Regions from separate parts of the Kitasatospora sp. NPDC034533 genome, predicted to be linked through region 2. Evidence: riboswitches for the same ligand, from Rfam matches in the RefSeq annotation. Region 2 holds a riboswitch; each other region holds the start of a gene.
The links. A riboswitch is a leader RNA that binds a small molecule or an ion and turns the genes downstream of it on or off. The one in region 2 is predicted to bind cyclic di-AMP.
Positions count from the first base shown of each region.

Region 1: another riboswitch for cyclic di-AMP. It lies ahead of ACZ55U_RS07880 (C40 family peptidase); the one in region 2 lies ahead of ACZ55U_RS11215 (LysM peptidoglycan-binding domain-containing protein).
Region 3: another riboswitch for cyclic di-AMP. It lies ahead of ACZ55U_RS31610 (hypothetical protein); the one in region 2 lies ahead of ACZ55U_RS11215 (LysM peptidoglycan-binding domain-containing protein).

Region 1 covers NZ_JBVITE010000007.1:130,154-137,074, reverse strand. Annotated here, with positions in the region: gene ACZ55U_RS07890 (NYN domain-containing protein) at 1-512, shown strand, start outside; gene ACZ55U_RS07885 (C40 family peptidase) at 729-1,766, shown strand; cyclic di-AMP (ydaO/yuaA leader) riboswitch at 2,105-2,258, shown strand; gene ACZ55U_RS07880 (C40 family peptidase) at 2,269-3,387, shown strand; gene ACZ55U_RS07875 (C40 family peptidase) at 3,618-4,664, shown strand; gene ACZ55U_RS07870 (hypothetical protein) at 4,790-5,857, shown strand; gene ACZ55U_RS07865 (glycosyltransferase 87 family protein) at 5,898-6,921, opposite strand, start outside.
Region 2 covers NZ_JBVITE010000011.1:135,780-142,700, forward strand. Annotated here, with positions in the region: gene ACZ55U_RS11190 (NAD(P)/FAD-dependent oxidoreductase) at 1-182, opposite strand, end outside; gene ACZ55U_RS11195 (Ppx/GppA phosphatase family protein) at 611-1,546, opposite strand; partial or broken gene ACZ55U_RS11200 (DUF501 domain-containing protein) at 1,717-2,244, opposite strand; gene ACZ55U_RS11205 (FtsB family cell division protein) at 2,216-2,704, opposite strand; gene eno (phosphopyruvate hydratase) at 2,843-4,129, opposite strand; gene ACZ55U_RS11215 (LysM peptidoglycan-binding domain-containing protein) at 4,456-5,355, opposite strand; cyclic di-AMP (ydaO/yuaA leader) riboswitch at 5,361-5,527, opposite strand; gene ACZ55U_RS11220 (cytochrome P450 family protein) at 5,694-6,921, opposite strand, start outside.
Region 3 covers NZ_JBVITE010000063.1:27,215-34,135, forward strand. Annotated here, with positions in the region: gene ACZ55U_RS31595 (alpha/beta hydrolase) at 1-782, shown strand, start outside; gene ACZ55U_RS31600 (phenolic acid decarboxylase) at 934-1,263, opposite strand; gene ACZ55U_RS31605 (esterase/lipase family protein) at 1,474-2,793, shown strand; cyclic di-AMP (ydaO/yuaA leader) riboswitch at 3,045-3,193, shown strand; gene ACZ55U_RS31610 (hypothetical protein) at 3,209-3,805, shown strand; gene ACZ55U_RS31615 (hypothetical protein) at 3,913-4,521, opposite strand; gene ACZ55U_RS31620 (IclR family transcriptional regulator) at 4,913-5,710, opposite strand; gene aceB (malate synthase A) at 5,914-6,921, shown strand, end outside.

The DNA.
Region 1 (6,921 bases), on a different contig from region 2:
TGCCGGTCTCCCAGATCCGTCCGGCGGACCTGGTGGAGGCGGTGGTGCCGGGGGCGGCCTCGCCGCACGACGTGGCCCGGCGCGGGCTGGCCGAGGACGATCCGGCGCTGCTGGACCAGCTGCTGGCGATCCCCCAGGTGCACCTGGTGGTGGACGGCTACAACGTGACCAAGACCGGCTATCCGACGCTTCCGCTGGAGCAGCAGCGGATCCGGCTGCTGGGCGGGCTGGCGATGCTGGCCCAGCGCACCCAGGCGGAGGTCACCTGCGTGTTCGACGGGCAGGACCTGGACGTCCCGGTGATCATGGCGCCGCCGCGCGGGGTCCGGGTACGGTTCAGCCGGACCGGGGAGACGGCCGACGAGCTGATCCGCCGTCTGGTGCGGGCCGAGCCGCAGGGGCGTCCGGTGGTGGTGGTGTCCACCGACCGGGAGGTCGCGGAGGGCGTGCGGAAGGCGGGCGCGCGCCCGGTGGCCTCGGTGCTGCTGCTGAACCGGCTGGCCCGGCCCTGAGGCCGGATCCGGGCGTGGGAACGCCTGGTCGGAAGGGGTCCGGGGGCCCGGTGGGGTTTCCGTGAAGTCAGTGTGGGTGACCGGAGTTCACGCCTTTGGGGGAGTGGCAGAACGGATTGAACTTCACTAGGGTCAGGTGTCAAACCTATTTTCCGGAATCTCATCCCATCAGGTGAGTCCGATCAGGTGAGTCCGATGGAAGAAGGAGCCGGTCACTTGGCCACCCACCGCCGTCCCAAGCAGCCGAGCCGCGCGCGGATCTCCGTGCTCACCGCTGCCGCTGCGACCGCGGTCGCCCTCTCCGCCCAGGTGGCGGCGCACGCCGCGCCGCAGCCGAACACGTCGGACGTCAAGGCGCAGATCGACCAGCTCCAGCAGGAGCAGGAGCAGGCGGCGGAGAAGTACAACGGCGCCAAGGAGCGGGCCGACCAGCTGCGCAAGCAGGCCGACCAGCTCCAGGACCAGGTGGCCCGCGGCCAGGAGGAGATGACCCAGCTCCAGGGCGGCCTCGCCGAGGTGGCGGGCGAGCAGTACCGCACCGGCGGCATCGACGCGTCCGTCCAGCTGATGCTCTCCTCCGACCCCTCCGGCTACCTGGAGAAGGCCTCCACCATCCAGCAGGCCAGCACCAGTCAGGCCGAGGCGCTCAAGAACCTGCTGGAGCAGCAGCGCCGGCTGGACCAGGAGAAGACCGAGGCGGCCGCGGTGCTCGCCTCGCTCGACACCACCACCAAGGACCTGAACCAGGCCAAGACGGACGTCAACGCCAAGCTGAAGGCCGCTCAGGACCTGCTGAACTCGCTCAGCGCGGCCGACCGTGCCGCGCTGCGGGCCCAGCAGGCGCAGGACGAGCGCGCCTCGCGCGGCAGCGAGCGGGTGGACCTGGGAAGCCTGCCGGCGGCCAGCGGCTACGCGGCCACCGCGGTGTCCAAGGCGATGAGCAAGCAGGGCTCGCCGTACGTGTGGGGCGCCACCGGCTCGACCACCTTCGACTGCTCGGGCCTGATGGTCTGGGCGTACGGGCAGGCCGGCGTCTCGCTGCCGCGCACCTCGCAGGAGCAGGGCCACTACGGCACCCGGGTGCCCTCGCTGGACCAGGCCCAGCCGGGTGACCTGGTGGTCTACGGCTCCGACATGCACCACGTCGGGATGTACATCGGCAACGGCATGGTGGTCCACGCGCCGCACACCGGTGACGTGGTGAAGGTGATGAAGGCGGACGCGATGCCCATCAACACCATCCGCCGGGTCTGACGGGCCGACATGCCCGAGGGGCTCCCGCGGCCCTTGTGACCAGCGCCACCCCCGCCCGGGGGTGGCGTTCGGGTTTTCCGCGCCTTTTGTGACCACATGCTGAGAACCGATCAGCCTTGCGTGCGTCAGTGGTCACCATCGGTCATTTTCACAAAAGAACTTGGGTAATCTTCTGTCTTTTTTCTGACAAGGATTTGAACGGATCACGGTTCAGTTACTAGGGTCGTGCTCCGAACCACCGCACTGTCGATCGCCCAGCCTGGGTGGCGGCGGTGGTTTCCGCCGAGTTCGCGAGGCAGCGGGGCAGGTCGAAGCGACTGCCCGACAGGGGAGCCCAGTGTTCGGGGGCGCTGCGGAGCGGAGCCGGGGAACCACGTTCCTCCGGGGTGAATCGGCGCCAGGTCGGCCGCCGGCGCGGCCGTGAGGCGTCGTAGGGCATGCTTCCGGCCCGAACCCGTCAGCTCACCCGGTAGGCGGACGTAGGAAGAAGGAGTCCGCCTTCGTGGCGTCCCATCGTCGTCCCAAGCCCGCCGGCCGCACCCGCGTCTCGATCATGACCGGCCTCGCCGCCGCAGCCGTCGCCCTCTCCGCGCAGTCCGGCGCCCACGCCGACCCGCAGCCGACCAAGGAACAGGTCAAGGAGCAGGTCGACCAGTACAACGAGCAGGCCGAGGTCGCGACCGAGAAGTACAACGCCTCGCTGGAGAAGCAGCAGGAGCTGGAGAAGCAGGTCTCCGGCCTCCAGGACCAGGTGGCCCGTCAGCAGGCCCAGGTGACCGAGCTCCAGGGCGGGCTCGCGGAGATCGCCGGCGAGCAGTACCGCAACGGCGGCATCTCGCCGACCGTCCAGCTGATGTTCTCCTCCAGCCCGGACACCTTCCTGAACCAGGCCGGTGCGCTGAACCAGGCCGGGGACAGCCAGAAGAACCAGCTGAAGCAGCTCCAGGAGCAGCAGCGCAAGCTGGACCAGGACCGCACCGAGGCCCAGGGCAAGCTCGCCGAGCTGGACTCCACCACCCAGCAGCTGAAGGCCTCCAAGGAGGAGGTCCAGAGCAAGCTGAAGGCCGCCCAGGACCTGTTCAACACGCTGTCCGAGCAGGAGCGCCAGGCGATCCAGCAGGCCGAGCAGAAGGCCGCGGCGGACGCCAAGGCCAAGGCCGACGCCGCCCAGGCCCAGCAGGGCGGTGCCGACCGCGCCTCGCGCGACAACGGCCGCAGCGACCTCTCGGCCCCCTCGACCACCGCTCCGGTGAAGGTGGCCGCGGGCAGCTCGCGCGGTGCCGCCGCGCTCTCGTACGCCGCCTCCAAGATCGGCAGCCCGTACGTCTGGGGCGCCACCGGCCCGAGCTCCTTCGACTGCTCCGGCCTGATGGTCTGGGCGTACAACCAGGCGGGCGTGTCGCTGCCGCGCACCTCGCAGGCGCAGGCCGGGGCCGGCACCCGGATCGGCACCGACCTCTCCCAGGCCCAGCCCGGCGACCTGCTGATCTTCTACAGCGACGCCCACCACGTCGGCATCTACGCCGGCAACGGCCAGGTGCTGCACGCCCCCAAGCCGGGTGCGTCGGTGCGCTACGAGGCGGTCTCCAACATGCCGCTGGCCTCCATCGTGCGGGTCTGATCCCCGCTCGGACGCTCTCAGGCCCGGTCTTCCCCGAGGGGAGGCCGGGCCTGCGGCTTTTGCGGGCGGGTCGATCTGATGTCCGATTAGTGAGCGAATATTCGGGTTGGGAGGGGTTTGGACTCGCTTGCCCGGACTCGCTAACGTCTGCCACCGGACTTCCGCTCGACGGCCGCCCGCAGTGGTGCGGCGGCGGGGGCCCGCGCCGCAGGATTGGAGTCGCCGCCGCCATGCCCGTGCACCGTCGTTCCCCACTGCTCGCCCGGGCGCTGGTGCTGACAGCGGCCGCCGCCACCGCGTTGGGCGTGGCCTCCGGCGGCAGCGCCCAGGCCGCCCCCGGCACCCCGGACCCGACCGACCGTCAGGACGTCAAGGCGCAGGTGGAGCAGCTGTACGACGAGGCCGAGCAGGCGTCCGAGAAGTACAACGCCGCCCAGGAGGCGCAGCGGCGGCTCCAGGGCGAGACCACCATCCTCCAGGGGGAGATCGCCCTCGCGCAGGACCAGCTCAACCAGCTGCGCGGCGACCTGGCGACGGTCGCCGGGGCCGAGTACCGCGGCGGCGGGATGACCCAGACCGCCCAGCTGATCCTCTCGCCCGACCCGGAGGGGTACCTCGCCCGCGCCCGCACCATGGGCCAGGCCGCCACCCGCCAGCAGGAGACCCTGCACGAGCTGCTCACCCGTCAGCGCCGGCTCGACCAGCGCCGCACCGAGGCGGCCGACAAGCTCGCCGAGCTGGACGAGACCCGCCGCTCGCTCGCGGACAGCAAGCAGCAGATCCAGCAGCGGCTGGCCGCGGCGCAGAAGCTGCTCAACGGACTGGGCGCCGGCGAGCGGGCCCGGCTGGCGGCGCAGGACGCCCGCGACGCCGAGCAGCGCGCCACCCGCGGCACCGACCGGCTGGACCTCGGCTCCGCGCCGCCCGCCTCCGAGCGCGGGGCCGCCGCGCTGGCCGCCGCGGTGCGGATGATCGGCTCGCCGTACGTCTACGGGGCCACCGGGCCGAACGCGTTCGACTGCTCCGGTCTGATGTACTACAGCTGGCGGCAGGCCGGAGTGACCCTGCCGCGCACCTCGCAGGCCCAGGCGTACGCCGGGCAGCGGATCAGCCTGTCCGAAGCGCGACCGGGAGACCTGGTGATCTTCTACCGGGACATGCACCACGTCGGCATGTACGCCGGCGGCGGTGTGATCGTGCACGCCCCCCGCCCGGGCGCCAAGGTCCGCTACGAGAGCGTCACCGCGATGCCGGTCTCCGGGGTGGTCCGGCTCTGAACGCCTCGCCGTCAGGCTCCCCGCGGATACCCGCCCCCCGCCGCGCGCTGTCCCGGCGCGGCGCGCTGCTGCTCGCCGCCGGCGGGCTGGCCCAGCTGTCGCTGCCGCCGGCCGCTCCGGCGGCGGTGCCCGCGGCCCGGTCGGCGGACCGGCGCGCCGGGGTGGCCGGGGCGCTGGCGCGGCGGGCGGGCTCGGCGCCGCCCTGGGCCGGGCTGCCGGTGGCCGGGGCGGAGTACCGCAACCTGGTGCTCGCCGGGTCCGGCGGTCCGGAGCGGGTGACCGCGGCCGCCGACCTGGTGGTGCGGATCGCCGGGTACGACGCGTACCCGGTGGTCTACCCCCGCCGGATCGAGCTGGCCCGGGCGGGGGAGGGCTGGCGGGTCGAGCGCGAGGAGAGCGCGAGCGGGCCGCCCGCGCCGTGGGACTTCGGGCCGCTCCGCTCGGCGCCGGGCGCGCACTGCCTGGTGGTCGGGCCCGCCGACGGCCCCGACCCGGCCGAGCTGGTCGCGGTGGGGGACCGGGCGGTGCCCGCCGTCACCGAGGTCTGGGGCGCGGCCTGGCCGCAGCGGCTGCTGCTGGAGCGGCCGGCCACCCAGGAGCAGTTCGCCCGCCTGCTGGAGGGCGACCCGGAGGACTGGGCGGGCATGGCGGCGGTCACGGTGGCCGCCCCGGGCGCGCCCCGGCACACCCCGGCGGACCGGGTGCTGGTCAACCCGGAGGCGTACGGGCGGCTCAGCGACTTCGGCCGCCAGGTGGTCGTCACCCACGAGGCCACCCACGTGGCGACCAGGGCCGACACCCGCTCCTGGACCCCGATGTGGCTCTCCGAGGGCGCGGCCGACTGGACCGCCTACCGCGACAGCGGCCGCGCCGCGCGGCAGGTCGCCCCCGAGCTGGCCCGGGACGTCGCCGCCGGGAAGCTGCCCACCGCGCTGCCCGCCGACCGGGACTTCGCGGCCGGCGCGGCCGGCATCGCCCAGGCCTACGAGCAGTCCTGGCTGGCCTGCGACCTGATCGCCCGCGACCACGGGCCCCAGCGGCTGGTCGCCTTCTACCGGGCCGTCGGCGCGGCCGACGGACAGGGCGAGGACCGGGAGGGCCGCACCGACCGGCTGATGCGCCGTGAGCTGGGCGTCGGCCTGGAGGAGTTCACCCGGCTCTGGCTGGAGCGGGTGGCGGCGCTCAAGGACTGACCGGCGGCGACCCACCGGCGCGCGCCCGACGGCCGCCGGATCAGCGGCGCTGCTGGGCCGGGGCGGCGCCCGGGTGGCCGATGCCGTCCAGCAGGTCCTGCTCGTAGGCGATGCCCGGACGCACCGGGTAGCCCGCGGCCGGCAGCGCGGCGGGCTCGCGGTCCAGCACCACGGTCGGCGGCAGCGGCGCCTCGCCGCGGGTGGAGCGCCACAGCCGGATGCCGGAGAGCACGGCCGCGGCCAGCAGCAGCAGGTTGCGCAGGGCCAGGGCGGCGACGCCCATCGGCTCGCTGGCCAGGACCTGGCTGAAGAGGGTCGGGAATTCGAGCAGGGTCAGCGGGCAGGCCAGCAGGATCAGCACCGCCACCGGCCGCTGGCTGGTGCCGCGCACGGTCAGGCAGACCGCCGCGACGCCGACCAGCCAGACCAGGTACTGCGGGCTGATCACCCGGCTGGTCACCACGAAGATCAGCAGGGCGCACAGCGCCGCGTCGTACATGGTGGACGCGTTGCGGCGCTTGGAGGTGAAGCGCCACAGCAGCAGCCAGGCGAAGCCCAGCACGGTGCCGGCCATCATCACCTTGCTGATCACGCTGACCCACGGCCCGAGCATCTCGGGGGAGCCGTAGTTCATGGTGACCTTGCCGTCCCAGCCGTCCGCGAGCCGGGCGAGGTGCAGCGGCAGCGCGCCGAGCGACTCGACCTCGATGCCGCGGTCCTTCTGGAAGGCCAGGAAGTCGAAGGCGCCGTTCATCCCGGCCGCCAGGAGGAATCCGACGGAGACGGCGGTGGCGCCGGCCAGCGTCCAGGAGCGGCGGGTGCGGCGGCCGGAGGGGGTGCCGATCAGGCCGAGCAGCGGCCAGACCTTGACGATGCCGCCCAGGCCCAGCAGCAGCCCGCCGACCGCCGGGCGGCGGATCAGCGCCAGCAGGCCGGCCACGGCGACCGCGGTGACGATGACGTCGAAGCGGTTGTAGATCATCGGGCCGAGCAGCGGGACGCCCACCACCCACATCCAGGCGCCGGTCAGCGCCCGGCCCCGGCGCAGGCCGGTGCGGACCAGC
Region 2 (6,921 bases):
GGCGCGACGTTGCCGCCGGCCGCCTCGGGGAGGAAGGGCAGGTACGTCATGTACGACCGCGGGTCGACGACCGTGACGGTCGCTTCGCCGTAACGCATCTTCTTGAGGATGCGCATCGCGGCATACAGGCCGACGTAACCACCGCCGACAATGAGGATGCGAGGACGCTCCGTGGTGCTCATATCCGAAAGTATCCAGCACCGTCCGGAGCAGCCTTCGTGAGCCCGGTCACAAGTTGACGGACCCTCTGTGCTACACTCCGCGGCCGCAAAATCCGGCCCGGCGCGGGGGTCCGCACCCCGGGGCGGCACCGCGCGAACGCGCGCCGGAGCACCACCGGCCTGAGCAGCAACGATCCGTACGGCGCCCGGGTTCCCGCGCGTGATTTCGATTTTCAAACCTCATGCGAGGCCTGACCTGCGATCCCATGGGCCACCCCGTCCACGGGCCTTCGGTCCCACATTTCGGACGTAGCGGGCGAGCCAATGCAACGATTGACCGTATCGCCATGTGAAGAAATTCACGAACTTTCCCGCGCACCCGGGGCGCGACACGGCCCCGACCCCCCGAAAGGGGTGCCGGGGCCGGTCCGGGCAAGCCCTGGAAGGGGTCAGGAGGCGATGCCCCAGGCGATGCCGTCGAGGATGTCGTGCTCGCTCACGACCAGCTCGTCGGCGCCGGTGCGCTCCATGATCTCCAGCAGCTCCAGCGCCCCGGCCGCGATCACGTCCACCCGGCCCGGGTGCATCGACGGGATGGCCGCGCGCTCGGCGTGGGTGGCGGCCAGCAGCTCGTGGGCGATCTCGGCGACCCGCTCCCGGCTGACCCGCGAGTGGTGGATCGCCGCCGAGTCGTAGCCGGGCAGGCCCTGGGCGATCGCCGACACCGTGGTGACCGTCCCGGCCAGACCCACCAGGGTGGCCGCGCCGGTCAGCGGGACGACCTCCTCGGCCCGGTCCAGCTCGGCGCGCACGTGCGCCCGGGCGGCCTCGATCTGCTCCGCGGAGGGCAGTTCGGCGTCTGCGAAGTAGCGCTCGGTGAGCCGCACGCAGCCGATGTTCACCGAGCGCGCCGCCCGCACGTCGTCCGTGCCGAGCACGAACTCGGTGGAACCGCCGCCGAGGTCGAACACCAGGTACGGACCGGGGAACTGACCGCCCGCCAGCTCCTTGGTGGCGCCCACGAAGGACAGGTGCGCCTCCTCCTCGCCGCTCACCACCTCGGGCTCGACGCCCAGGACGTCCCGCACGCCCTTGACGTACTCGTCGCTGTTCTCGGCGTCCCGGGAGGCGCTGGTGGCGACGAAGCGGACCCGCTCGGGGCCTACGCCGTAGCCGGAGATGATCTCCTGGTACTCCCGGCAGGCCGCGAAGGTGCGGGCCAGCGCGTCCGGGTGCAGCCGGCCGGTCTGGTCCACGCCCTGGCCCAGCCGGTTGACGATCATCCGGCGGTCCAGGTCGGTGATCTCCCCGGTCTCCGGGTCGAGGTCGGCGACCAGCAGGCGGATGGAGTTGGTGCCGCAGTCGATCGCGGCCACGCGGGTCATGGTCACTCCGACTCCCGCCCAGCCGCCTCCGCCGCCGAGTCCGCCGCCGCGGCCTCCTCGGCGGCGCGCTTCTTCGCGGCGCGCTCGGCGCTCTTGCGCGCCTTCTCGGCGATCACCGCCTCGTGGTCCTGCTCCTTGGCGCGGTTGCGGGCGACCCGCTCACCGGCGGCCTCGACCTCGGCCGGGGAGACGCACGGGCCCTTGGCCCACCAGTCCTCCAGCATGCCGATCGCCTCGTCGCCGAGCGGGTTGACGCCCTCGCCGGCCGCCAACGAGTGGCCGACCAGCACGTGCAGGCACTTCACCCGGTCCGGCATGCCGCCGGCGCTCGGGAAGCCCTCCAGCACCTCGATCGCGTCGCGCCGGGCGATGTAGTCCTCGTGCGCCTTCTGGTAGGCCGCGGCCAGCTCCGGGTCCTCGGCGAGCCGGGCGGTCTGCTCCTTCATCACGCCCTCCGCCTCCAGGGTGCCGATCAGCGAGGCGGCCTTGGGGCAGGTCAGGTAGTAGAGCGTGGGGAACGGCGTGCCGTCCGGGAGCCGGGGGGCCGTCTCCACGACGTCCGGGTTGCCGCAGGGGCAGCGGTGCGCCACGCCGCGCAGGCCGCGCGGCACCCGGCCGAGCTGGGCGGCGATGGCCGCGACGTCGGCGTCGGAGACGGTGGGGTGGTTCTCAGTGGTCATGGGGGGAGGTGTCTCCAACGGAGGACGGTGGGAGCGGAAGGGGGTGGGCGGGGGCCGCCGCGGCGGTGTCGGCGGCGTCCACCGAGTCCCAGATGCTGGTGTACCAGGGCTTGGCGGCCTTCGCCGAACCGCCGGCGGCGGGGGTGGCGGGCGCGGAGGGCCGGGCGGCCTGACCGGCCGGGTCCACCGCGATGTACGGGGTCTCCCCCGGCACCGCGTAGTGCAGCCGGGCGCGGGCCTGCGCCTTGACGTACTCCGGGTCCTGCCAGCGGGCCTTCTCCCGGCGCAACTGCTCGACCTGCTGGCGCGCGTGGTCGGCCTTCGCCCGCTGGGCGGAGATCTCGGCGCGCTGGGAGATGAACTGCCGCGTCGGGTAGGCGAGGATCGCCACCAGCGAGCAGAGCACCAGGACGAGGACGGTCGCCCGGCTCGTGAACCGGGGCCGGGCCGCCAAGCCCGGGATCCTCCAGCCAGCCATCTCCCGTATCCCCTCCTGGTCGCGACGGTGCCCCGCCGTCCACCCTACGGGGTGAACGGCGGGGCACCGGTCAGGCGTGCGCCACCGGAGCGCGTGGCCCTCGTACGTGCTCACCGCCCGGTGGAGCGGCGGTGCCCGTTACTCCGCGGAGCGGAAGCGCGGGAAGGCGCCGCGGCCGGCGTACTCGGCGGCGTCGTCGAGGATCTCCTCGATGCGCAGCAGCTGGTTGTACTTGGCGACGCGCTCGGAGCGGGCCGGGGCGCCGGTCTTGATCTGGCCGCAGTTGGTGGCGACGGCCAGGTCGGCGATGGTGACGTCCTCGGTCTCACCGGAGCGGTGCGACATCATGCAGCGGTAGCCGTTGCGCTGGGCCAGCTCGACGGCGTCCAGGGTCTCGGTCAGCGAGCCGATCTGGTTCACCTTGACCAGCAGCGCGTTGGCGGTGCCGGTCTCGATGCCGCGGGCCAGGCGGGCCGGGTTGGTGACGAACAGGTCGTCGCCGACCAGCTGGACCTTGTCGCCCAGCCGGACGGTCATGGCCTTCCAGCCGTCCCAGTCCGACTCGTCCAGCGGGTCCTCGATGGAGACCAGCGGGTAGGCGTCGACCAGCTCGGCGTAGTACTCGATGAGCTCGGTGGAGGTCAGCGCCTTGCCCTCGAACTGGTAGGCACCGTCCTCGTAGAACTCGGAGGAGGCCACGTCCAGGGCCAGCGCGACGTCACGGCCGGGCACGTAGCCGGCCTTCTGGATGGCCTCGACGATCAGGTCCAGGGCCTCGCGGTTGCTGTCCAGGTTCGGCGCGAAGCCGCCCTCGTCGCCGAGGCCGGTGGACAGGCCGCGCTCCTTCAGCACGCCCTTGAGGGTGTGGTAGACCTCGACGCCCCAGCGGACGGCCTCGGAGAAGGACTCCGCGCCGATCGGGGCGATCATGAACTCCTGGATGTCGACGTTGGAGTCCGCGTGCGAGCCGCCGTTGAGGATGTTCATCATCGGGACCGGCAGGACGTGGGCGTTCGGGCCGCCCAGGTAGCGGAACAGCGGCAGGTCGCTGGCCTCGGAGGCGGCGTGCGCGACGGCCAGCGAGACGCCCAGGATGGCGTTGGCGCCGAGCGAGGACTTGTCCGGGGTGGCGTCCAGGTCCAGCATGGCCTGGTCGATCAGCCGCTGCTCGGTGGCGTCGTAGCCGACCAGCTCCGGACCGATCTGCTCGATGACGGCCAGGACGGCCTTCTCGACGCCCTTGCCGAAGTAGCGGTTCTTGTCGCCGTCGCGCAGCTCCAGGGCCTCGAAGGCGCCGGTGGAGGCACCCGACGGGACAGCGGCACGACCCGTGCTGCCGTCGTCGAGGCCGACCTCGACCTCGACCGTGGGGTTGCCGCGCGAGTCGAGGATCTCACGGGCTACGACGACATCGATGGACGGCACGAGGCATCTCCTTGCGGAAGCAGGGGTCCGGTCTGACGGGGTGCAGTCAGCAGGACGATTGCGGAGTCGTTACGACCAGAGCCTAACCGCCCGGGCTCCCGGGACCACCTCGGCCTCGGTTCCGTCTCAGCGTGTGGCCCCTCTACCCACCGGTAGTTCACCTGCTTGTCCCAGCTTGTCCCCCTGGGACGGGCGAATGCGGACGAAGGGGACCGGTAGGCCGGTCCCCTTCGTCCGCGGGTCGCGATACGCGCCGCCGGGCGTGGCGGGTCGCCGTCGGGCACGGCGGCCCGACCTCGGCTCGGGCACGGCGGCCCGACGCCGGATCAGCCGAGGTGCAGCACCTGGCCGGGCAGGATCAGGTTCGGGTCGCCGCCGACGGTGGCGTGGTTCTGGTCGTACAGCGCGCGCCAGCCGCCGGACACGCCCTGGGCGGTGGCGATGGTCGACAGGGTGTCACCGGCGCGGACGGTGTAGTCGTGGCCGGTGGCCCGCGGAGCCGGCTGCACGGCGGCCTGCGGGGCGTACTGCGGCTGGGCGGCGGCCTGGCCGGCGTACTGCTGGTAGACGCTCTGGTGGCTGGTCCAGTACCAGGCGCCGTTGTTCTGGTACCAGTACACCTTGGCGTCGGCGTCCCAGCCGGCCTTGCCGGAGAAGCCCGGGGTCTGCTGGGTCTGCTGCTGCGGGGCGGCCTGCTGGGCCGGCTTGGCGGCGGGCTTCTGAGCCGGCTTCGGGGCCTGCTGCTGAGCCGGCTTCTCGGCCGGCTTGGCGGCGGGCTTCGGGGCCTGCGGCTTGGGGGCCGTCTGGGTCTTGCCGCCCGAGGAGGTGTCGACGGAGGCCGGGGAGCCGCCCTTGGTCAGACCGGCCTTCTTGGAGCAGACCGGCCAGGCGCCGGGGCCCTGCGAGGCGAGGACCTTCTCGGCGACCGCGATCTGCTGGCCCTTGCTGGCCTGGTTGGCCTGCGGGGCGTAGACGGTGCCGCCGTAGGCCTTCCAGGTGCTGGAGGTGAACTGGAGGCCGCCGTAGAAGCCGTTGCCGGTGTTGATGCTCCAGTTGCCGCCGCTCTCGCACTGGGCGACGGCGTCCCAGGTGGAGACCGGGGCGGCGGAGGCGCCGGTGGCGGTGAGGAGCGGCATCGCGAGTCCGACGCCGGCCACACCGGCGACGGCGATGGCCTTCTCGGCCTGGGTACGACGACGGTGGCGGCCAGTTCCAACGAACAGCATGAAGAGGTCCCTCTCCGCACGCCTGCGAGGTGAGCTGTCGGGTTCGGACCGGGAGGTGGCCCGGCCGCCGTGTGCGGAAACGATTCCGCTCGGGCGGCTTCACCCCAAGCCGTGGGGACGGCAACAAACCTGGTTCCCCCGCCCCTGCCCAGGGTTCTGGTCGGTTTCCCGTGGCACGGCGGGCAGGATTCGGCGTTCCGCGCTCGGGGTCCGCAGCTGCGAACCCCAGGAGAGTAGACAGATCTTCAGACCAATCACAAGCTCATATCGCCGATATCACACCAGCATTACGGCGCGTGCCCATTCGCCTACCGACTGCGGCGTTATGTCCGGATTGGTCAGCCTTCATACCCCGTACGGGAGTTGACCGACGGCGTGCCGCCGACGTGATCGGCGCTCGCCGGAGTCACGGTAGGACCCTGCGGAAGCGCGTGCGGAGAGGCGTGCGGAGAGCGGCTCTCCGGGCTGAATTCCACCGGCAGTTCGCGCAGCCCACGCATGATCAGACCGCCTCGCCAGCGCAGGTTCTCCGGACTTTCCGCGAGCCGCAGATCGGGCAGCCGGGAAAGCAGTGTGGCCAGCGCCGTCCGCCCTTCCAGCCGGGCCAGCGGAGCGCCGATGCAGTAGTGGATGCCGTGCCCGAAGCCCAGGTGCGGGTTGTCCGTCCGGGCCAGGTCGAGGGTGTTCTCGTCCGCGAACCGGGCCGGATCGCGGTCCGCCGCGGCCAGCACCACCAGCACCGGGTCGCCGACCGGGATGTCCACTCCGCCGATGCTCAGCGGACGGGTCGCGAACCGCCAGGTCGCCAGCTCCACCGGCCCGTCGTAGCGCAGGAGTTCCTCGATCCCGGTCTCCAGCAGCCCGCTCTCGCCGCGCGCCACCGACTCCTGGAGCAGCCGGCGCTGCTCCGGATTACGCAGCAGCGCGTAGGTGCCGTTGCCGATCAGGTTGACGGTGGTCTCGAAGCCCGCGAACAGGAGGATGAAGGCCATCGCCGCGGCCTCGTTCTCGGTCAGGTGCTCACCGTGGTCACTGGCCCGGATCAGACCCGAGATCAGGTCGTCGCCGAGGTCGGCGCGCTTGCGGTGGATCAGCTCCAGCAGGTACGCCCGCATCCGCCTCACCGCCCGCCCCACGCCGCCGCGTTGGCCGCCGCCCTGGCCCGGCTTGGTGTGCCGCAGCATCATCCCGGCCCAGTCGCGGAAGTCGTCCTGGTCCTCGGCCGGCACGCCCAGCATGTCGCAGATCGCGTAGATGGGGAGCGGGAAGGCGAACTCGTGGATCAGGTCCGCCGAACCGCGCCGGGCGAAGCCGTCGATCAGCCGGTCGGTGAGCTGCTGCACCCGCGGCTCGAACTCGGCCACCCGGCGCGGGGTGAACGCCTTCGACACCAGCCGGCGCAGCCTGGTGTGGTCCGGCGGGTCGATGTTCAGCAGGTGGGTCATCAGGTCGGCCTGCCGCTCCCCCGGGATGCCCACCCGGCCGGTGCGGTGCGCCTGCTCGCTGTGGTGCGCCGGGTTCTTCGACAGCCGGCTGTCCGCGAGCGCCTGACGGGCGTCCGCGTAC
Region 3 (6,921 bases), on a different contig from region 2:
GCAAGGTCCGGATCGACGGTGCGGTCAGCCGCCTGTCCACCGAGGGCTACGTCTACCTGCCCCCGCAGTACTTCCAGCCGGAGTACGCGCAGAAGCAGTTCCCGGCCGTGATCGTCAGCACCGGATTCCCAGGAATCGCCGAGAACCTGATCACCCGCTTCAACTACCCGGGGGCGGCGCTCAAGCTGCTCCAGGAGGGGCGGATGCAGCCGACCGTCATGGTCCTGATGCGGCCCTCGCCCGCGTTGCCGCAGGACACCGAGTGCGAGGACGTCCCCAACGGCCCGCAGTCCGACACCTACTTCACCAAGGACGTGCCCTCGGCGATCGAGGCCAGCTTCCGGGTCTCCACCGACCCGCAGGCCTGGGCCTTCATGGGAAACTCCACCGGCGGCTACTGCGCGCTCAAGCTGGCCATGCGCCACCCGGACGTCTTCCCGACCGCCGTCGCCCTCTCCGCCTACTACGACGCCGCGGACGACCCGACCACGGGGGACCTGTTCGGCGGCAGCAAACAGCGCCGCGACGAGGCCAACCTGATGTGGCGGTTGCAGAACCTGCCGCAGCCGGAGGTGTCCGTGCTGCTGGCCGGCACCAAGAAGGGCGACGGCAACTACCGCCAGGAGACCGAGTCCTTCGTCAACGCCGTGCAGAGCCCGATGAAGGTCTCGTACAGCATGCTGGAGAACGGCGGCCACAACTTCGAGACCTGGAGCGCCCTGCTGCCCTCCTCGCTGGAGTGGCTCTCCCAGCACCTCAAGGTGCCCGGCCAGCCCGTCTGAGCGGGAGCCCCTCCGAACAGCCGGAACAGGCCGAGCGGGCCGAGCGGACCGAAGCGGAAACGGGCCGAACCCCGGAAGCCACAGCCCCGGGGTTCGGTCCGTCGTTCGTACGTTCAGGAACCGTTCGGCTCGCGCCCAGCGGTCCCGCCGCTCAGGCCACCCGCTCCAGCGTCCCGGTGTGCAACTCGCCGACCCGGCCGCCCTCGCCCTCGAAGGTCCAGAAGGCCCGGACGGTCAGCTTGCCGAGGTCCATGACGTGGCTGACGGTGATCCCGCTCTGCTCGGTCCAGCTGACGAAGTAGACCTCCGGCGCGACCTCGGCGACGTGCAATCGCACGTCCTCCCACTGGCCCGCGGACTCGCCGAGGCCCTCCCAGCGCAGCCGCGTGCCGTCGGCCGAGTAGGTGTTGCGGAAGGCCGCGCCGTTGTCGGCCCGGAAGAGGTAGGTGCGGCCGGCGAAGGCGGGCAGGGACGCGGTCATGGTGGGGCGGGTCCTCATTCCTGTGAGGTCGCGGCGAGCCTCCGGTCGGGCTCGCCGCTCTTGTGCACTGCGGACGATGTCAGACTTCCAATTTATCCGACCGGGCGCACTCGGTCAGGTGCTCGCCACGGTACGGTCCGCCACCGCCCGGCCGTCGGGATGTGCGACCGGCACATGGGCACGGCCGGTCGGCGGCCCTAGCGTCCGGCCATGAGACGCACCCCCACATGCCCCGCCCCGACGAGGCGCGCCCCCACCGCCCTCGCCGCCGTGCTCCTGGTGCTGGCCGCCGCCCTCCTCGGCACCCCCACCGCCGCCCAGGCCGCGAACACCGCCACCACCGCCACCACCGCGAACACCGCCACCACCGCGCCCCTCACCCTGGAAGCCACCTTCCCCACCCCCGGCAACGGCTGGGCCAAGGTCGAGCGCTACCTCGACGCCACGCCCGGCTTCCGCACCGAGCAGTTCCCGTCCGACGGCCGCGGCGACCAGGACGGCGCCCGCCGGACGTACTTCGGCACCGGTCGGCCCTCCTCCGCCCGCTTCCTGCTCTACTCCGCCACCGGCTGGGACACCGGCGGCAAGGCCACCCCCGTCCTGCTGGTCCACGGCGCCAACGACAACGCCGACCGCGCCTGGGCGAACCCGGGGGAGAGCGGCGCCTGCGGTGCCGCGAGCTGCCCGTCCACCGGCCTCGCCCAGTACCTGTCCGGCACCGGCCACCGGGTCTTCGCGATCGGCTTCGCCCACAAGCACGGAGACAACCTGCTCCAGGCGCAGGCCGTCGGGGACGCCGTCGCGCTGATCCGGGACCGGCTCGGGGTCTCCCAGGTCGACGTGGTGGCGTGGAGCAAGGGCGAGGTCGCCGCCCGCGCGTACGTGTCCTCGGTGAAGCCCTCCTGGGGGAGGTCCTACGCGGGTGACGTGCGCCGCCTGATCACCCTCGGCGGACCGAACGGCGGGCTCGACTACGTGTACGCGCACGGCTGGGACTTCGACCTGGCCACCTGGCCGGCCTGCGGCGGCACCGCCAACGCGCCGTCCCCGCACCTCTACATGACCTGCTACGGCACGTACACCGCGCAGCCCTGCCTCGGCGTCCTGCCGAGCGGCGGACACGACTGCTTCCCGGGCCAACGCCAACTGCTCGCCCGCTGGGACGGCACCTACGGAGTGGACTCCACCGCCCAGGACTGGTGGACCACCTACTACGGCGGCCAGGGCTTCTACACCTCCGGCCAGGGCATCCAGGCGGCGATCGACGCGGGCTCGCTGATCGCGCCGCTGCGGCAGGCCGGCATCCCGGCCTCGGTGCGCACCTACCTGCTGGCGGGCGGGTCGGCGGACATCCCGGGCGTGCTCAACGAGAACCGCGGGCCGAGCGACGGCCTGGTGTTCACCGCGAGCGCGCTGGACACCACCGGCATCGCGACGGTCGGCGGCACCCGGCTGCTCAGCGGTCTCAACCACATGAAGCTCGCCTGGGCGCCGGAGGCGGAGAGCCAGGTCGACGCCTGGCTCGGCTGACCGGACCGGACTCAGGCCGAGCCACACGCGGCGGACTCGGCCCGACGTCCTCCCCTCCTGGCCCCTCCCGCTCCCGGAACTCGATCAACTCGACTGCGATCCGGCGTCGTTGATCGACACCACTGTGACCTGCGCGACAACCGGCCGGGCCGAGTTGTCCGTTCACGGACGGCCCGCCTAGCCTGCAACGGTCGTCCGCCCTCGCGGACCCCGTCGCCGGGACGCCGAGTCCTGTCCACCCGTCGGCGGGCCACCGAGTACCACAGCGGACGGGAGCGGGGGAACCAAGGTCAGCGCCCGGCCCGTACGCTCCCGCGTGCGGGCCGCGGCTAGGGGTGAAGCCGCTCCCCGGGCGGCCGGGCGACCTCAGCCCGAACCCGACAGCTCACCTCGCAGGCGTCGCCGAGGTGACCGCATGTCCACGCCCGAGAGCTCCACGCGCAGGCCCGCGCTCGTACCCGGCCGCCGCCGGGCACCGCGCCACGCCCGTCCGTCCCACCGCGGCCGCAACGCGGTCCTCGCCGCCGCCGGGGCGTTCGCCCTCAGCGGCGCGGGCCTGCTCGGGCTGCCGTCCATCACCGGTGCCCAGGCCACCACCGGCGCCGAGGCCGCCACCGGTGCTCAGCCCGCCACCGGTGTCCACGTAGCCGCCGCGCCGGCCGTCACCCAGGACCGCCTGGCCCCCGCCGCCATGGTCGCGGGCAAGGCTGCGGCCGCCACGCTCGGGCTGCACTCCTCGGACTGCGTCACCGCGAAGACCGTCGGGGTGGGCGTGCGCGACGCCCGTGGCAACAACCTCGACTTCCCCGGTCACGCGTCCGACGTGCGGATCTGCCCGGAGGGGTTCGACCTCACCAGCGCCGCGCGCACCCTGCCGGCCGGGACGTACACCCAGTTCGGCTTCTGGCAGGACCTCGACGGCACCTGGCACGACCTGGCCGCGCAGCAGCTGGTGGTCGCCGCCGCCGGAACCCCGACGCCGACGCGGACCCCGGCCACCCCGAGCCGGTAGAGCCGATCCCCGCCCCCCGATCCCCGACCGCTCGGCGGCGGGTGCGGGGCGGGGCCGTCCACCGGTGGGCGGTCGGCGGCGAGCGCCCACCGGCAGGACCGCGCGGCTCAGGAGCCGGCGGCCGGCGCGACGACCGTGATGTCGAACGGCTGCCGGTTGTTGCTCTCGTCCGGGTCGTCCGCGCCGTGCGCCTCGACCGAGCCCCCGCCCAGCGTTCCCACCGGCAGTTCCGGGTCGAGCCGGACCGGGACGAGGGCCGTCGCACTGCGTCCCTCCCGCAGCCCGGGCTCGAACGAGCACCGCACGACGCGGCCCTGGTCGCGGTTGCGGCCGAGCACCCGGCAGTCGGACGGGAAGTACGGGCCCTCGGGCGTGACCCCCTTGGGCAGGGTGACCAGGACGGTGAACGGGGAGGCCGTGGTGCCCGGGCCTCGGTTGCCGACGAAGGCGCGGACGGTGGTGGTGCCGCCGGGGGCGGCCGCGTCCGGGTCGAGCCGGACGACCTCCAGGTCGGCGCGGGACGGGCGGTCGGCGGTCGGCGCGGGCAGGGTGGTGGCCTCGGAGACCCCGGGTGTCACCGGCGCGGGCAGGGTGGTGGCCTCGGAGGTCGTGGGCGCGGGCAGGGTGGACGCACCGGGTGCGCCCGGCACGACGACCTCCACCGCGGGCCGGGGCTCGGGCCGCCGCAGCGCCCAGGACGGGTCGGTGGCCAGCATCGTCACCGCGCACCCCGCCGCCACGGCCGCGACGAGTCCGGCGCCGCCGAAGCCCCCGCCTCTCCCGGGGGCGCGCCGCGTGCCACCGTCCCGACCGCCACGGCCCCGCCCCTCACCGACCCGACCCTCACGGCTCCGACCCTCACCGCGCCGCACCTCGGCGCCCTGTGCCGTCTGGCCCCGCACGTCCCGGTCCTGCTGCTCCATCCCCGCTCACCCTGTCCTCGCGTCCCGGCAGCCCGCGCCGTCGCGGGCCGCGTCGGCACCAGGGTGGCGGAGCCGGCGCCGTCGCCGGGTGACAACCCGCCCGTCGTCCGCCCGAACGGATGACGCGGCGCACCGACGTGACCACGTGCGCCGGCGAGGGGAGTCAAGAGAGGTTGACGCGGCGTCAGGGCGCGAGGACCTGCCCCAGCCGGGCCGCGATCTGGTGCATCACCGGCACCAGCGAGGCGGCCCCGGCCTGCTCCTCCAGGGCGCGGATGCGGGCCTCGGGGCCGGAGACGGACAGCGCGGTGGGCGTCGGCGCGCCCGGGACGGCGAGCGCGATGCAGCGGACGCCGATCTCCTGCTCCTGGTCGTCGACCACGTAGCCGCGCTCGCGCGCCTCGGCGAGCTGGCGCATCAGCTCCTGAGGATCGGTGACGGTGTACTCGGTGTGCGCGGGCAGCGGATTGGGGCCGAGCACGGTGCGTGCCTCGTCCTCGGGCAACTGGGCGAGCAGCGCCTTGCCGACGCCGGTGCAGTGCGGCTGCACCCGTCGGCCGACCTCCGTGAACATCCGCATCGAGCGGCGTGACTGCACCTGGCCGACGTACACCACCTCGCCGCCCTCCAGCACCGCCAGGTTGGCGGTCTCGCCGGTGGCCTCCATCAGCTCGGCCAGGTACGGGCGGGCCCAGCTGCCGAGCAGCCGGCCGGCCGTCTCGCCGAGGTGGATCAGCCGGGGACCGAGGGTGTACCGGCGCGCGGTGTCCTGGCGGACATAGCCCTGCTGGACGAGGGTACGAACCAGCCGGTGGATGGTCGGCATCGGGAGGCCGGAACTGGTGGAGAGCTCGCTGAGCGTGGCCACGCCGCCGGAGTCGGCCAGCGCCTCCAGGAGTTGGAAGGCGCGCTCGACGGACTGCACGCCGCCACTCGCGCGGTTGGTGCCTGTCGTCGATGCTGGGTCGGGGGTCGCGGCCACCGGCGTTCCCTTCGCTGTCGGGGAGGAGTAGAGTCCCGGCGATCTCTTCAACAAACCGTTGAAATTCTGTATCGCGGAAACTACTCTCCACTTTACAGAATCGAACTCGCCGGTAGGCGGGTCCGGATCGTGGAAGTTCCCCCGAGGAAGTTCCCACTGGAGCTCCCTTCGCCAGGTTCAACCGTCTTAGGAGTGTCCTGCCCATGGCTGCAGATCAGGGGCCCGTCGGCGCCTCCCCCGTCGCTCCGGCCGTCACTGTCGCCGGTCCTCGCGTCCACCGGGCGGAGGAGGTGCTCACTCCGGAGGCGCTCGCCTTCGTCGCTGGGCTCCATCGAGCCTTCGAAGAACGCCGGCAGGAACTCCTGGCCAGGCGCAAGGCCCGCCGCGCCGAGATCGCCGCCACCGGCACGCTGGACTTCCTCCCCGAGACCGCCGCCGTCCGGGCCGGGGACTGGAAGGTCGCCGAAGCGCCCCGCGCCCTCCAGGACCGCCGGGTGGAGATCACCGGTCCGACCGACCGCAAGATGGTCATCAACGCGCTCAACTCCGGCGCGAAGGTCTGGCTCGCCGACTTCGAGGACGCCACCTCCCCGACCTGGGAGAACGTGGTCAGCGGCCAGGTCAACCTGATCGACGCCTTCGAGGGCCGGATCGACTTCACCAGTGCGGCCGGCAAGGCCTACGCCCTCAAGCCCGCCGCCGAACTCGCCACCGTCGTGGTCCGCCCGCGCGGCTGGCACCTGGACGAGAACCACCTGCTGGTCGACGGCACCCCGGTGGCCGGCGCGTTCGTCGACTTCGGCCTCTACTTCTTCCACAACGCCGCCCGGCTGCTGGCGAAGGGCGCCGAGGACCCCAACTCCGGCCCGTACTTCTACCTGCCGAAGACGGAGAGCCACCTCGAAGCCCGGCTGTGGAACGACGTGTTCACCCACGCCCAGGCCGAACTCGGCATCCCGTACGGCACCGTCCGGGCGACCGTGCTGATCGAGACCGTCACCGCCGCGTTCGAGATGGACGAGATCCTCTACGAGCTGCGCGACCACGCGGCCGGCCTCAACGCCGGACGCTGGGACTACCTGTTCTCGATCGTGAAGAACTTCCGCGACGCCGGCGCGCACTACGTCCTGCCGGACCGCAACGGCGTCACCATGGCCTCGCCGTTCATGGCCGCCTACACCCGGCTGCTGGTGCAGACCTGCCACCGGCGC